Regions from separate parts of the Dactylosporangium sp. NPDC051087 genome, predicted to be linked through region 1. Evidence: riboswitches for the same ligand, from Rfam matches in the RefSeq annotation. Region 1 holds a riboswitch; the other holds the start of a gene.
What was found. Region 1 has a riboswitch for glycine ahead of gcvT (glycine cleavage system aminomethyltransferase GcvT). Riboswitches for the same ligand answer to the same signal wherever they lie in the genome.

Region 2: linked by a shared signal. The riboswitch ahead of gcvP (aminomethyl-transferring glycine dehydrogenase) and the one ahead of gcvT (glycine cleavage system aminomethyltransferase GcvT) in region 1 are both predicted to bind glycine.

What each region holds. Positions count from the first base shown of each region.
Region 1 covers NZ_JBVJIJ010000026.1:65,325-71,203, reverse strand. The annotation lists gene ACZ6TV_RS40350 (hypothetical protein) at 1-22, opposite strand, end outside; gene ACZ6TV_RS40345 (L-serine ammonia-lyase) at 410-1,765, opposite strand; gene gcvH (glycine cleavage system protein GcvH) at 1,771-2,130, opposite strand; gene gcvT (glycine cleavage system aminomethyltransferase GcvT) at 2,136-3,284, opposite strand; glycine riboswitch at 3,337-3,437, opposite strand; glycine riboswitch at 3,438-3,531, opposite strand; gene ACZ6TV_RS40330 (RNA polymerase sigma factor) at 3,661-5,673, shown strand; gene ACZ6TV_RS40325 (hypothetical protein) at 5,657-5,879, opposite strand, start outside.
Region 2 covers NZ_JBVJIJ010000008.1:160,779-166,657, forward strand. The annotation lists gene ACZ6TV_RS17220 (DUF1501 domain-containing protein) at 1-973, shown strand, start outside; gene ACZ6TV_RS17225 (hypothetical protein) at 1,427-2,419, shown strand; gene ACZ6TV_RS17230 (hypothetical protein) at 2,499-3,545, shown strand; glycine riboswitch at 3,643-3,737, shown strand; gene gcvP (aminomethyl-transferring glycine dehydrogenase) at 3,811-5,879, shown strand, end outside.

The DNA of each region.
Region 1 (5,879 bases):
CCGCGGCAACAACCCGCTCCACGCCCCCAGTCTCCCACCACCCGTTCCTCATGATCCTGAAGACTTCGCGCGGTCACGGGCGCACGAACTCTTCCCGATCACGCCAACCCGCAATCGGCGGGGCACGCCCCGGGATCACGAGACAGCGCCTCCACGCGGCCTCCCCTCATGATCCGGAAGAGATCTTGCTGCCCTGGCGACACCAAGTCTTCCGGATCACGGAAAACGCACGCTCCCGGACGACCCGCGACACATGGGGACGGCGGCCGGCCACCGGGATGCTGCGCGCAGGCGCGATCCCGGCCAGCGCGGCACGCGCGGCTGTGCGCCGCTCGCGGCGCATCGGGGGTGTGGGGTGAGAATCCCCCACCCCGGCGGCCCGCCGCCGGCGCCAGCACAGCACAGCGGGTCAGCATTCGATGACGGTGACGGCCAGGCCGCCGCGGGCGGTTTCCTTGTACTTCACCGACATGTCCCGGCCCGTGTCTCGCATGGTGCGGATGGCCTTGTCGAGGGTCACCTTGTGGCTGCCGTCGCCGTTCAGGGCGAGCCTGGCCGCGTTGATCGCCTTGACGCTGGCGATGGCGTTGCGTTCGATGCAGGGGATCTGGACGAGGCCGCCGACCGGGTCGCAGGTGAGGCCGAGGTTGTGCTCCAGGCCGATCTCCGCCGCGTTCTCGACCTGGGCGGGGGTGCCGCCGAGGACCTCGCACAGCCCCGCGGCGGCCATCGCGCACGCCGAGCCCACCTCGCCCTGGCAGCCCACTTCGGCGCCGGAGATGGAGGCGTTGCCCTTGATGAGGATGCCGATGGCGGCGGCGGTGAGCAGGAAGCGGGCGACGCCGTCGTCGGTGGCGCCGGGGACGAAGCGGGTGTAGTAGTGCAGGACGGCGGGGATGATGCCGGCGGCGCCGTTGGTGGGGGCGGTGACGATGCGGCCGCCGGAGGCGTTCTCCTCGTTGACGGCGAGCGCGTAGAGGTTCACCCAGTCGAGCACGCGCAGCGGGTCGTGGCCCGCGGAGTTCTCGAGGTCGCGGAACAGTGCCGGGGCCCGGCGCGGCACCCGCAGCCCGCCGGGCAGGACTCCGTCCGGGGGGCGGGTGCAGCCGCGCTCGACGCATTCCTGCATGACGGACCACAGGTGCAGCAGGCCGGCGCGGGTCTCGGTGTCGGGACGCCAGGCGCGTTCGTTGGCGTACATGAGCGAGCTCACCGGCATCGAGAGGTCGCGGCACAGGGCGAGCAGCTCACCGCCGGTGGTGAAGGGGTGCGGCAGGACCGTGGTGTCGGCGACGATGCCGGTGTCGCCGACGACGAACCCGCCGCCGACGGAGAAGTAGGTCTTCTCCAGCAGCGTGCCGCCGTCGGGTGAGAAGGCGTGGAAGCGCATGCCGTTGGGGTGTTCGGGCAGGGATTTGCGCCGGTGCAGGACCACGTCGTCGTCGGCGGAGAACGGCACGAGCGTCCCGCCGGGGAGGCGGAGCCGGCCGGTGGCCCGGACGGCGGCGACCAGCTCGTCGGCGCCGTCGGTGTCCACCGTCGCCGGGTCCTCGCCGAGTAGGCCGAGGACGACGGCCTTGGCCGAGCCGTGGCCGTGGCCGGTGGCGCCGAGCGAGCCGAACAGCTCCGCCCGCACCCGGCCGACCGGGCCGGTGAGCGCTGTCGCGAAGCGGCGGGCGGCGCGCATCGGGCCGACGGTGTGCGACGACGAGGGGCCGATGCCGACGGAGTACAGGTCGAACACGCTCAGCGTCGCCGCGGCCACCCCGCTCACCCGACCAGGTCGGCGTAGGCGGCGGCGTCGAGGAGGTCGGGCGCGCCGGTGAGGTCGAGCTCGAAGAGCCAGCCACGCCCGTACGGGTCGTCGTTGACCAGCCCCGGTTCGCCGGCCAGCGCGGGGTTGACCGAGACGACGACACCGCCGGCGGGGGCGACGAGGTCGCTGACGGACTTGGTCGACTCGATCTCGCCGCAGGGCGTGCCGGCGGTGACGGTCGCCCCGACCTCCGGCAGCTGCACGTAGACGATGTCGCCGAGCGCGGCGGCGGCGTACGCCGTGATGCCCACCCGGCCGTCGTGCAGCCATTCGTGGTCGCGGGTGTAGCGCAGGTGCGGCGGGATCGCGGACATGGCGCTCATTTCTGCGAGGAGTGGAAGGGCAGCGGCACGACCGTGGCGGGGACGTGCTCGCCGCGGACGTCGACGGTGAGCGGGGTCCCGGGCGCGGACAGGCCGGCGGGCACGTAGGCCATCGCGACGGGATGGCCGAGCGTCGGTGACAGCGCGCCGCTGGTGACGGTCCCGGCCGGGGCGCCGGTCGCGGGGTCGAGCACCGCGTAGCCGGCGCGCGGCGCCCGGCGGGTGCCGGTGACGAGCCCCACCAGCACCTGACCGCAGCCCGGAACGCAGCCGGCGCCGTCATCCGGGACGCAGCCGGCGTCATCCGAAAGATCCGGGCCGCGGCCGCAGCCCGGCGCGTGGCCCGTCGCGTGCAGGCGGCGCAGCGCGGCGGCGCCGACGAAGTCCCGTTTCGTGAGGTCGACGACCCGTCCCAGCCCGGCCGCCGCCGGGGTGCGCCGGACGGACAGCTCGTGCCCGTACAGGGGCATCCCGGCCTCGAGGCGCAGCGTGTCGCGGCAGGCCAGCCCCGCCGGCACGGGCCCGCGCCCGAGCAGCGCCAGCCACACGAAGGTGGCGTCCCCGGCGCGGCAGGAGATCTCGAAGCCGTCCTCGCCCGTGTACCCCATCCGGGCCAGCAGCACGTCCCGCCCGGCGACCTCGAAGGGTTTGACGGCGTAGTACCGCAGCGGGCCCGGGCCGACCATCGACGCCGCCGACGGGCCCTGGACGGCGATGAGCGCCCGGTCGGCCGACATGTCGCGGACCGTGGCGTGGAAGCCGTCGGCGTGCTCGCGCAGCATGGCGAGGACCACGGCGGTGTTCGCGGCGTTCGCGACGATCAGGTAGCGGCGCTCCGCCAGGCGGTGGACGACCAGGTCGTCGAGGACGCCGCCGGTGTCGTGGCAGAGCATCGTGTATCGCGCGCGCCCCACCTCCACCGCCGACAGCCGCCCGACCAGGGCGTGGTCGAGGAAGCTGCCCGCCTCCGCGCCGGTGACCTCGAGCTGCCCCATGTGCGACAGGTCGAACAGGCCTGCGGTGCGGCGGACCGCGTGGTGCTCGGCGAGCTCGCCCGAGCTCTGGTAGCGCAGCGGCATGCGCCGGCCGGCGAAGTCGGTGAACGTGGCGCCCAGATCGCGGTGCACGTCGAACAGCGGTGTCACGAGAGGCTCCCTGGGTCCGGATGCCGTCGCGGACGGCACCCCTGCTGGGTGACCTCCCCGCTCTGTCATCGGAACCTGAGAGCTTCGCCGCCCGGGACGGGCGGTTTGCACCGTGGGTGCAGGACAGCTGTCGTCCTGACTTTCCAGAGTCGCCTGACCGCGGCGGTACCGATGCCTGAGAGATTCTGGGGAGAACGTTGCTCCTTCGGCGCCTCGGACTGACCGAGGGCTCTCCCGTCGCGGGTCGTGCAGCGCGATATGCGGTTGTGATCTGGACCGTAAGACCCGCCACCCCGCCCCGTCAAGCCCGGAAAAGTGTTATGACACGGGACCGGACGGCGTCTGCTGGAAGATGGGCGAACAGGCGGGAGCGAGCGTGGCACAGTCCGACGAGGTCCTCGTGGCGGCGGCCCGCGACGGTGACCGGGCCGCCGTGGAGGCGCTCGCCACGCGGTACCTGCCGCTGGTCTACTCCGTCGTCGGCCGGGGCGCCGACCGGGACCTCGACGTCGACGACATCGTCCAGGACGCGATGGTGCGGGTCGTGACGGGCGTCGGCGGGGTCCGGCAGGCGGAGCGCTTCCGGTCGTGGGTGGTGACGATCGCGCTGCGGCAGCTCGCCGACGCCCGCGCCGAGGCCCGCCGGGCGCGGCTGACCCGCGGCGACGACCCGCGGGACGCCGAGCGGGAGGACCCGTCGGCGGACTTCGTGGGGCTCGCCGTGCTGCGGCAGGTCCTGGACGGCGAGCAGCGGGAGATCGCGGAGGCGGCCCGGTGGCTGGACGCGTCGCACCGCACGGTGCTGTCGCTGTGGTGGCTGGAGGCGAGCGGTCATCTGACCCGCGCCGAGGTGGCCGCGGCGCTCGACCAGCCGGTCGCGCACGCCGGGGTGCGGGTGCAGCGGATGCGGGAGCAGCTGGACGTGGCCCGGTCGGTGGTCCGCGCCCTGGACGCCGCGCCGGGCTGTGCAGTGCTGCGGGACCAGACGAAGGGCTGGGACGGCGAGCCGGATCCGTTGTGGCGCAAGCGGATCGCCCGGCACGTCCGCGACTGTCCACAGTGCACGGAGCGGTCGCGCCGGCTCGCCGCGGCGGAGGGGCTCCTCGCCGGCCTGCCGCTGCTCGTCCCGCCGCCGTCCAGGACGGCGGGGTCCACGGTGCTGGCCGCGGTCGCGGGCGGGGTGACGGCCCTGGCGCTCGCGATCGGCGTGGCCGTGTGGCAGTGGCCCGCTCCGGCGCCGCAGGGTCCTCCGGCGGCGGCTCCCCCGGCGACGGCCCAGGTCCCGGCGCCGTCGCTGCCGCCGCCGTCCCCGTCCGGCTCCGCGGTGCCGCCGCCGGCTTCCGGGCCGCCGTTCTTCGCGTCGGTACCGGCGGTGCCCGGCGTGGCCGAGGTGACGGTGACGGGTGCGGTACGGCAGCAGCAGCGCGTGGCGGGCCGGGACAACGGCCAGAGCACCCGCTACGGCGACCGCTCGATCTGGATCTTCGACGACACCACGCTCAAGGACCCGTTCGGCTTCATCTCCAACAGCGGCGCCGCCACGAGGGACCTCGACGCCTCCGACGGCATCGACCTCACGTCGAGCGGCCCGGTCACCGTCGACGCCTCGCAGCCCCCGGTCGAGCTGATCACCCGCAACCAGGCCGAACGCGACTACGAGGCGCGGAACCCGGCGAGGTTCGCGTTCTGGCCCGGGCCGGTCGTCGCGGACCCCGCCCGCGGCCGGGTCCTCGTCCTCTACGGCAAGCTGTGCCGCGCCGCCGACCCCTGCACCGGCCCGATCGGCAAGGGCCTGGGCACCGGCATCGCGGCGATCGACATGACCTCCGGCGCGGTCACCCGCCTCACCGCCACCAACGGCCCGGCCGTGACCGGCCTCGAAGGCACGGACCGGACGATGTTCTTCCCGGACGGTGCCGGGTTCAGCGCCGCCGCCCTCACCGTCGGCGAGGTGCTCTACGTCTACGGCTCGTGCACGTACCAGGGCTGCAAACTCGGCAAGGTGCGCCTCGCGGACCTGACCGACCGTCGCAGGTGGACGTTCTGGACCGGGAAGGACTGGACCGCCGACCCCGCGAAGGGCGCGGTCACCGTCGCCGCCGGCGCCGCCGGGCAGACCGTGTTCTACGCCCCGGCGCTCAAGGCGTGGGTCAACACGTACATGCCGTTCGGCAGCAACGACATCATGTTCCAGGTGGGCGGCGCGCCGCACGGGCCGTGGTCGAAACCGGTGCGGGCGGCGACCGTCCCGGCGGGCGGCGACGCGGCGAACTACGCGTTGTTCGCGCATCCGGAGTACGCCCGCCAGGACGGTCTCGTGCAGTACCTGACCTACTTCAACCCGGCGAGCGGGGAGCAGCGCATCGCGCGGGTCACGTTCCGAAGGTGAGGCGCACCAGGCGTTGTTCGCCGCTGTCGGGGTGGAAGTACGAGAGGTACTGCACGAGCCCGTCGCGCCGCGCGTACTCCGGGTGCCCGAACAACGCGTAGTTGGCGGCCTTGCCGCCCTGGGTCGTCATCGCCCGCACCGGTTTCGACCACGGCCCGAACGGCGCGCCGCCGACCTGGAACATCACGTCGTTGCTGCCGAAGGGC
Region 2 (5,879 bases), on a different contig from region 1:
CGGGGACGGGATGTTCGGCCTGCACCCGGCGTTCGCGCCGCTGCTGGCCCGCTGGAACGCCGGCACGTTCGGCGCCGTGCACGCCGTCGGCCAGCCAAATCCGTCCCGCTCCCACTTCCAGGCGATGGAGGAGATGGAGCGCGCCGCCGCCGGCACCTCCGTGCGCACGGGCTGGCTGGACCGGATGCTGGGCGTCGCCGGCGCGGTCTCGCCGACCGCCGGTGTCGCCATGGGCGCCACCTCACCGGCGCGGGCGTTCGCCGGGCCGTCCCCGGACGTGTCGATGTCGTCCGTCGACGGGTTCGCCCTGTCCGGCAACGACGCGAAGACCCCGATGGCCGCGACGATCGCCAAACTCTTCGACGGCGCCCCGGCGGTCATGGCCGACCCGGCCCGCGCCGTCAACGCCACCCTCGGCACGGTCGCCACGCTGGGCAAGTACACGCCGGCGGCCACCTACCCGGCGACCGCCCTCGGCAAGGCCCTGTGCGACGTGGCCCGCCTGGTGAAGTCGAACGTCGGCCTGATGGCGGCGACCGTCGACTTCGGCGACTGGGACATGCACGAGGGCCTCGGCGGACCCGCCAAGGGCCAGCGGATGCACGACCACCTGACCGAGCTCGCCCTGGCCCTGGAAGCGTTCGCCGCCGACCTCGGCGACGCCTTCAAACGCGTCACCCTGGTCACGCTCAGCGAGTTCGGCCGCCGCGTCGCGGAGAACGGCTCCCGCGGCGTCGACCACGGCAACGGCAACGCCATGCTCCTGCTCGGCGGCAACGTCCGCGGCGGCCGCGTCCACGGCGTCTGGCCCGGCCTCGCCCCGGCGAAGCTGACGGCCGGCGACCTCGCCTCGACCACCGACTACCGCTCGGTCATCGGCGAGCTCCTCCAGCGCCGCTGCGGCGTCGGCTCGCTGACCAACATCTTCCCCGACGTCACCCCCTCCTCGTACGACCTGGCCGTCGCCCGTTGACCACCCCCGGCACGCTCGAACCGCGCGCGGGGTAACCCGGAAGATCGATGTCCGCCGGGGCGCGGCACGCATAGATTCGCGTGATGCGCCCGCCGAACCCGAAGCTCGTGGTGCTCGCCCTCGGCCTGTCACTGCTCGGCTTCCTGGGGCTGCTGACCCTGGCCGACGCCGAGCCGTTGGTCCAGTTCCGGTCCGCGCCTGCCGTGGACGGGGCCAGCGTGCCCGGCTGGGCGCTCGACCCGGCCCAGCCGAACCGCGACCTGGCGATGGACGTGGTGATCAGCGGCACGGCCGAGCGGCTGAGCGTCGCCGTCTCCTACGAGCTGCGGGTGCCGGCGAGCGACCCGCTGCTGGAGCTCCTGGCGTTCCGCGAGGTCACCGGCGCGGACCTGGGCCGGTTCGTGGCGCTCGGCCCGGCGAACACCCCCGTCACGGCTGTTCGTGGTGCTGGTCGTGGCGACCGACCCGTTCCCGTTCGGCTGGCTGCACCTCGTCGCGGTGGGCTGGCTGGTGCTCGCCTGGCGCTGGCTGGTGCCGGTCGACCGGCGGGCGAAGGCGGTCCGGCTGGCCGGCGTCGACGCCGAGCGCCACCGCGAGCTCGTCGGGCAGGAGACCCGGCGACGGCTGGCCGAGGCGAGCGCGCACGACCTGTACCGCAAGGCCCGCGCCAGACTCGCCGGCCAGGAGGTGGGGCTGGCCGCGTACGACGTCGCGCAGCGGGACCTCGACCACGCCGCCCGGCTCCCCGCGCCGTCCGGACAGGGCATCACCACCGCCGACGCCCTGTCCACCGGCGGTGGCGCCGCGCCGTGGCCGAACGCCGTGCGGGCCGTCGCCTACGCCACGCCGGTCGCGGTGCTGCTCGTCGGCTACGAGACGTTCGCGCTGCTCGCCCCGGACGCCGGCGCGTCGGCGATGCGCGCGCGCACCCTCGCCGAGCTGGCCGAGATCGCGGCACACACCGCGCGCTGGTTCGTGTACGCGCTCATGTTCGGCTTCCTGTACCCGCTGCTGCGCGGCACCGCCCCGGTGACGAAGGCCGCCGCGTTCGCGGTCGCCCTGCTGGGTGTCGAGCTGCTCCCGATCTTCGACCTGTCCGCCCGGTCCGGCGGGGCGTCGTCGGTGCTGTCCCCGGTGTCCGGCCGCGAGCTGCTCTTCGCGGTGCTGATCCGGACGGGCCAGCTGGTCATGTTCGCCGGCGTGCTGAGCCTGCTGTGGGAGCGCTGGCTGACCCGGGCGGCCGGCTACTCGTGGGACCGGGTCCGCAACGTCCGCAGCGTGCGCGCCCTGGCCGCCCCGGTCGGCACCGTCGCGGCCGCCGTGCTCACCGCGGCGGGCACCGCCCTCGCCGGCGCGGCCGTGGCCGCACTCCTCGCCGCCGGCCCGGCGACGGACGGCGACCCCGCCTCCCGCCCCACCCCGACACCAGCCACCCCTGGCCGGTGACCGCGGGCGTCGGACAGGCCGTCCGGGTAGGGTGCCGACTGGTCCGTGAGGATCGAGGGCCCCGACCCGAGGAGATTCGTTGAAGCGCAGTGCCGCGCTCGCTGTCGTCGTCGTGTGTGCCGTGAGCGTGGCCGGGTGCGGCTCGTCGAAGGAGCCCAAGGCGGCGCCCGCGGCGGCCGCGTCCGAGGTGTCGCAGACGGCCGCGCCCGACGGCGCCGGGGGGCTGGGGTCCGTGAGCCCGTCCGCCTCGGCGAAGGGCCCGTGCACGGTCTTCCCCGCCGACAACGTGTGGCGGGCCGACGTGTCGAAGCTGCCGGTGCACCGGGACTCGGCGGCGTGGGTGGCGAGCATCGGGGCGTCGGCGAAGGCGCACCCCGACTTCGGCGCGGGCCTGATCGACGGCGCGCCGTTCGGCATCCCGATCACGACCGTCGGCGCCGGGCAGGCCGGCGTGAAGGTCGGCTTCGACTACGCCGACGAGAGCGACAAAGGTCCCTACCCGATCCCGCGCAGCGCCCGCATCGAGGGCGGCGCGAACGCCGACGGCGACCGGCACGTCATCGTCCACGACACGGCCGCGTGCAAGTCCTACGAGCTCTTCGACGCGCACCCCAACGCGGACGGCTCCTGGAAGGCGGGCTCCGGCGCCGTCTACGACCTGCGCCGCAACGACCTGCGCAAGGCCGGCTGGACCTCCGCCGACGCGGCGGGCCTGTCGATCCTCGCCGGGCTGGCCCGCGCCGACGAGGCCGGCGCGGGGAAGATCGGCCACGCGATCCGCTTCACGGCGCCGCGCACGAAGAACGCCTACATCTGGCCCGCCCGCCACGCGGCGTCCTCGTCCGGCGACGCCGCGCTGCCGCCGATGGGGGCCCGCTTCCGCCTGAAGGCGTCCGTCGACATCTCCAAGTTCCCTCCCCAGGCCCGGACGGTGGCGCAGGCGCTCAAGCAGTACGGCGCGATCCTGGCCGACAACGGCTCGCCGTGGTTCTTCTCGGGGACCCAGGACGACAAGTGGAGCAACGACCAGCTGAACGCGTTGAAGTCCCTGTCCGGCAAGGACTTCGAGGCCGTGGACAGCTCCCTGCTGATGGTGGATCCGAACTCCGCCCGCTGCCGCCCCTGAGTCATGGACCTAGCTTCCTAGGACGCCCTGGCGCGTGTGGTGTGGACCACGGGCGCGTGACCATAGTCGAAGAACCGGTAGATTAGGCAACGCCGGCAATACCCGCGCGGGAGAGATCGTCTGAACGTAAGGCGACGCCGAAGGGGCAAATCCTCCCCGGAACCTCTCAGGCAGAAGGACCGCGACGGGTTGGCACCTCTGGAGGCCACACGACAGAGGGGGAGGGACGCGCACCCCCGACCCCGGATCCGAAAGAGTGTGGCCAATGACCAGTTTCGCCAGCCGGCACATCGGGCCGTCGCCGGACGATCAGTCCGAGATGCTCAAGACCGTCGGATATGAGTCCGTCGAGGCGCTGATGACCGCCGCGATCCCCGGCTCGATCCGCTGGCACCAGCCGCTCGATCTTCCGCTGGCGGCGTCCGAGGCCGAGGTGCTGGGGGAGCTGCGCGCTCTCGCGGCGGCCAACCGGACCCTGGTCAGCATGATCGGCCTCGGCTACTACGGCACGCACACGCCGCCGGTCATCGTGCGCAACGTGCTGGAGGACCCGTCGTGGTACACGGCGTACACGCCGTACCAGCCGGAGATCAGCCAGGGGCGTCTCGAGGCGCTGCTGAACTTCCAGACGGTGATCACCGACCTGACGGGCCTGCCCGTCGCGGGCGCGTCGCTGCTCGACGAGGCGACCGCCGCGGCCGAGGCGATGACCCTGGCGAGGCGCTCGTCGAAGGTCAAGGCCGACGTGTACGTCGTCGACAAGGACGTCCTCCCGCAGACCCTCGCCGTCATCCGGACCCGCGCCGAGCCGCTGAACATCACCGTGCTGACCGTCGACGTCGACGAGGACCGGCTGCCGGAGGAGTTCTTCGGCCTGCACCTGCAGTACCCGGGTGCCTCCGGCGCCGTGCGTGACCTCGAGGCGCTGACGGCGGCGGCGCACGAGAAGGGCGCGATCGTCACCTTCGCCGCGGACCTGCTGGCCCTGTGCCTGCTGCGTGAGCCCGGCGCGGTCGGTGCGGACGTCGCCGTCGGCAGCGCGCAGCGGTTCGGGGTGCCGATGGGCTTCGGCGGGCCGCACGCCGGCTACATGTCGGTTCGCAAGGGCCTGGAGCGCACCCTGCCGGGCCGGCTCGTCGGCGTGTCGAAGGACGCGGACGGCGCCCCGGCGTATCGGCTGGCCCTGCAGACCCGTGAGCAGCACATCCGCCGGGAGAAGGCGACCAGCAACATCTGCACCGCGCAGGTGCTCCTCGCCGTGACGGCCAGCATGTACGCGGTGTACCACGGCCCGGACGGGCTGCGGGAGATCGCGTCGCGGACCCACGACATGGCGGTCCGGCTCGCCGCGGGCCTGCGCGCGGGCGGTGTCACGACTGAGCACGAGGCGTTCTTCGACACCGTGACGGCGGTGGTGCCGGGCCGGGCGCGGGAGATCACGCAGAAGGCCGCGGAGCGCGGGATCAACCTGCGGCACGTGGACGACGACCGGGTCGGGATCGCGTGCGACGAGACGACCACGTTCGGCCACCTGCGTGACGTCCTCACCGCGTTCGGGCTGGAGCACGTCGACGTCACGGCGCTGGACACCGCGGACGCGGTCCCCGCGCGGCTGCGGCGGGCCGGTGACTACCTGAGCCACCCGGTGTTCAGCTCGCACCGGTCGGAGACGGCGATGCTGCGGTATCTCAAGCGCCTCTCCGACATGGACTACGCCCTGGACCGGGGCATGATCCCGCTCGGCTCGTGCACGATGAAGCTCAACGCGACGGCCGAGATGGAGCCGATCACCTGGCCCGAGTTCGCCAACGTGCACCCGTTCGCGCCGGCGGCGCAGACCCAGGGGTACCGGCAGCTGATCGGCGACCTGGAGCGGTGGCTGGCGGAGGTGACCGGCTACGACGCCGTGTCGCTGCAGCCGAACGCGGGGTCGCAGGGTGAGCTGGCGGGTCTGCTCGCGATCCGCGCCTACCACCACTCGCGGGGCGACACGCAGCGCGACATGTGCCTGATCCCGTCCAGCGCCCACGGGACGAACGCCGCCAGCGCCGTCATGGCGGGCATGCGGGTCGCGGTCGTGGCCTGCGACGAGCTGGGCAACGTCGACCTCGGCGACCTCGAGGCGAAGATCGAGCTGCACCGGGACCGGCTCGCCGCGATCATGGTGACGTATCCGTCGACGCACGGCGTGTACGAGACCGGCATCTCCGACCTGTGCGCCAAGGTCCACGAGGCCGGCGGCCAGGTGTACGTCGACGGCGCGAACCTCAACGCCCTGCTCGGCTACGCGAAGCCGGGCCAGTTCGGGGCGGACGTGTCGCACCTGAACCTGCA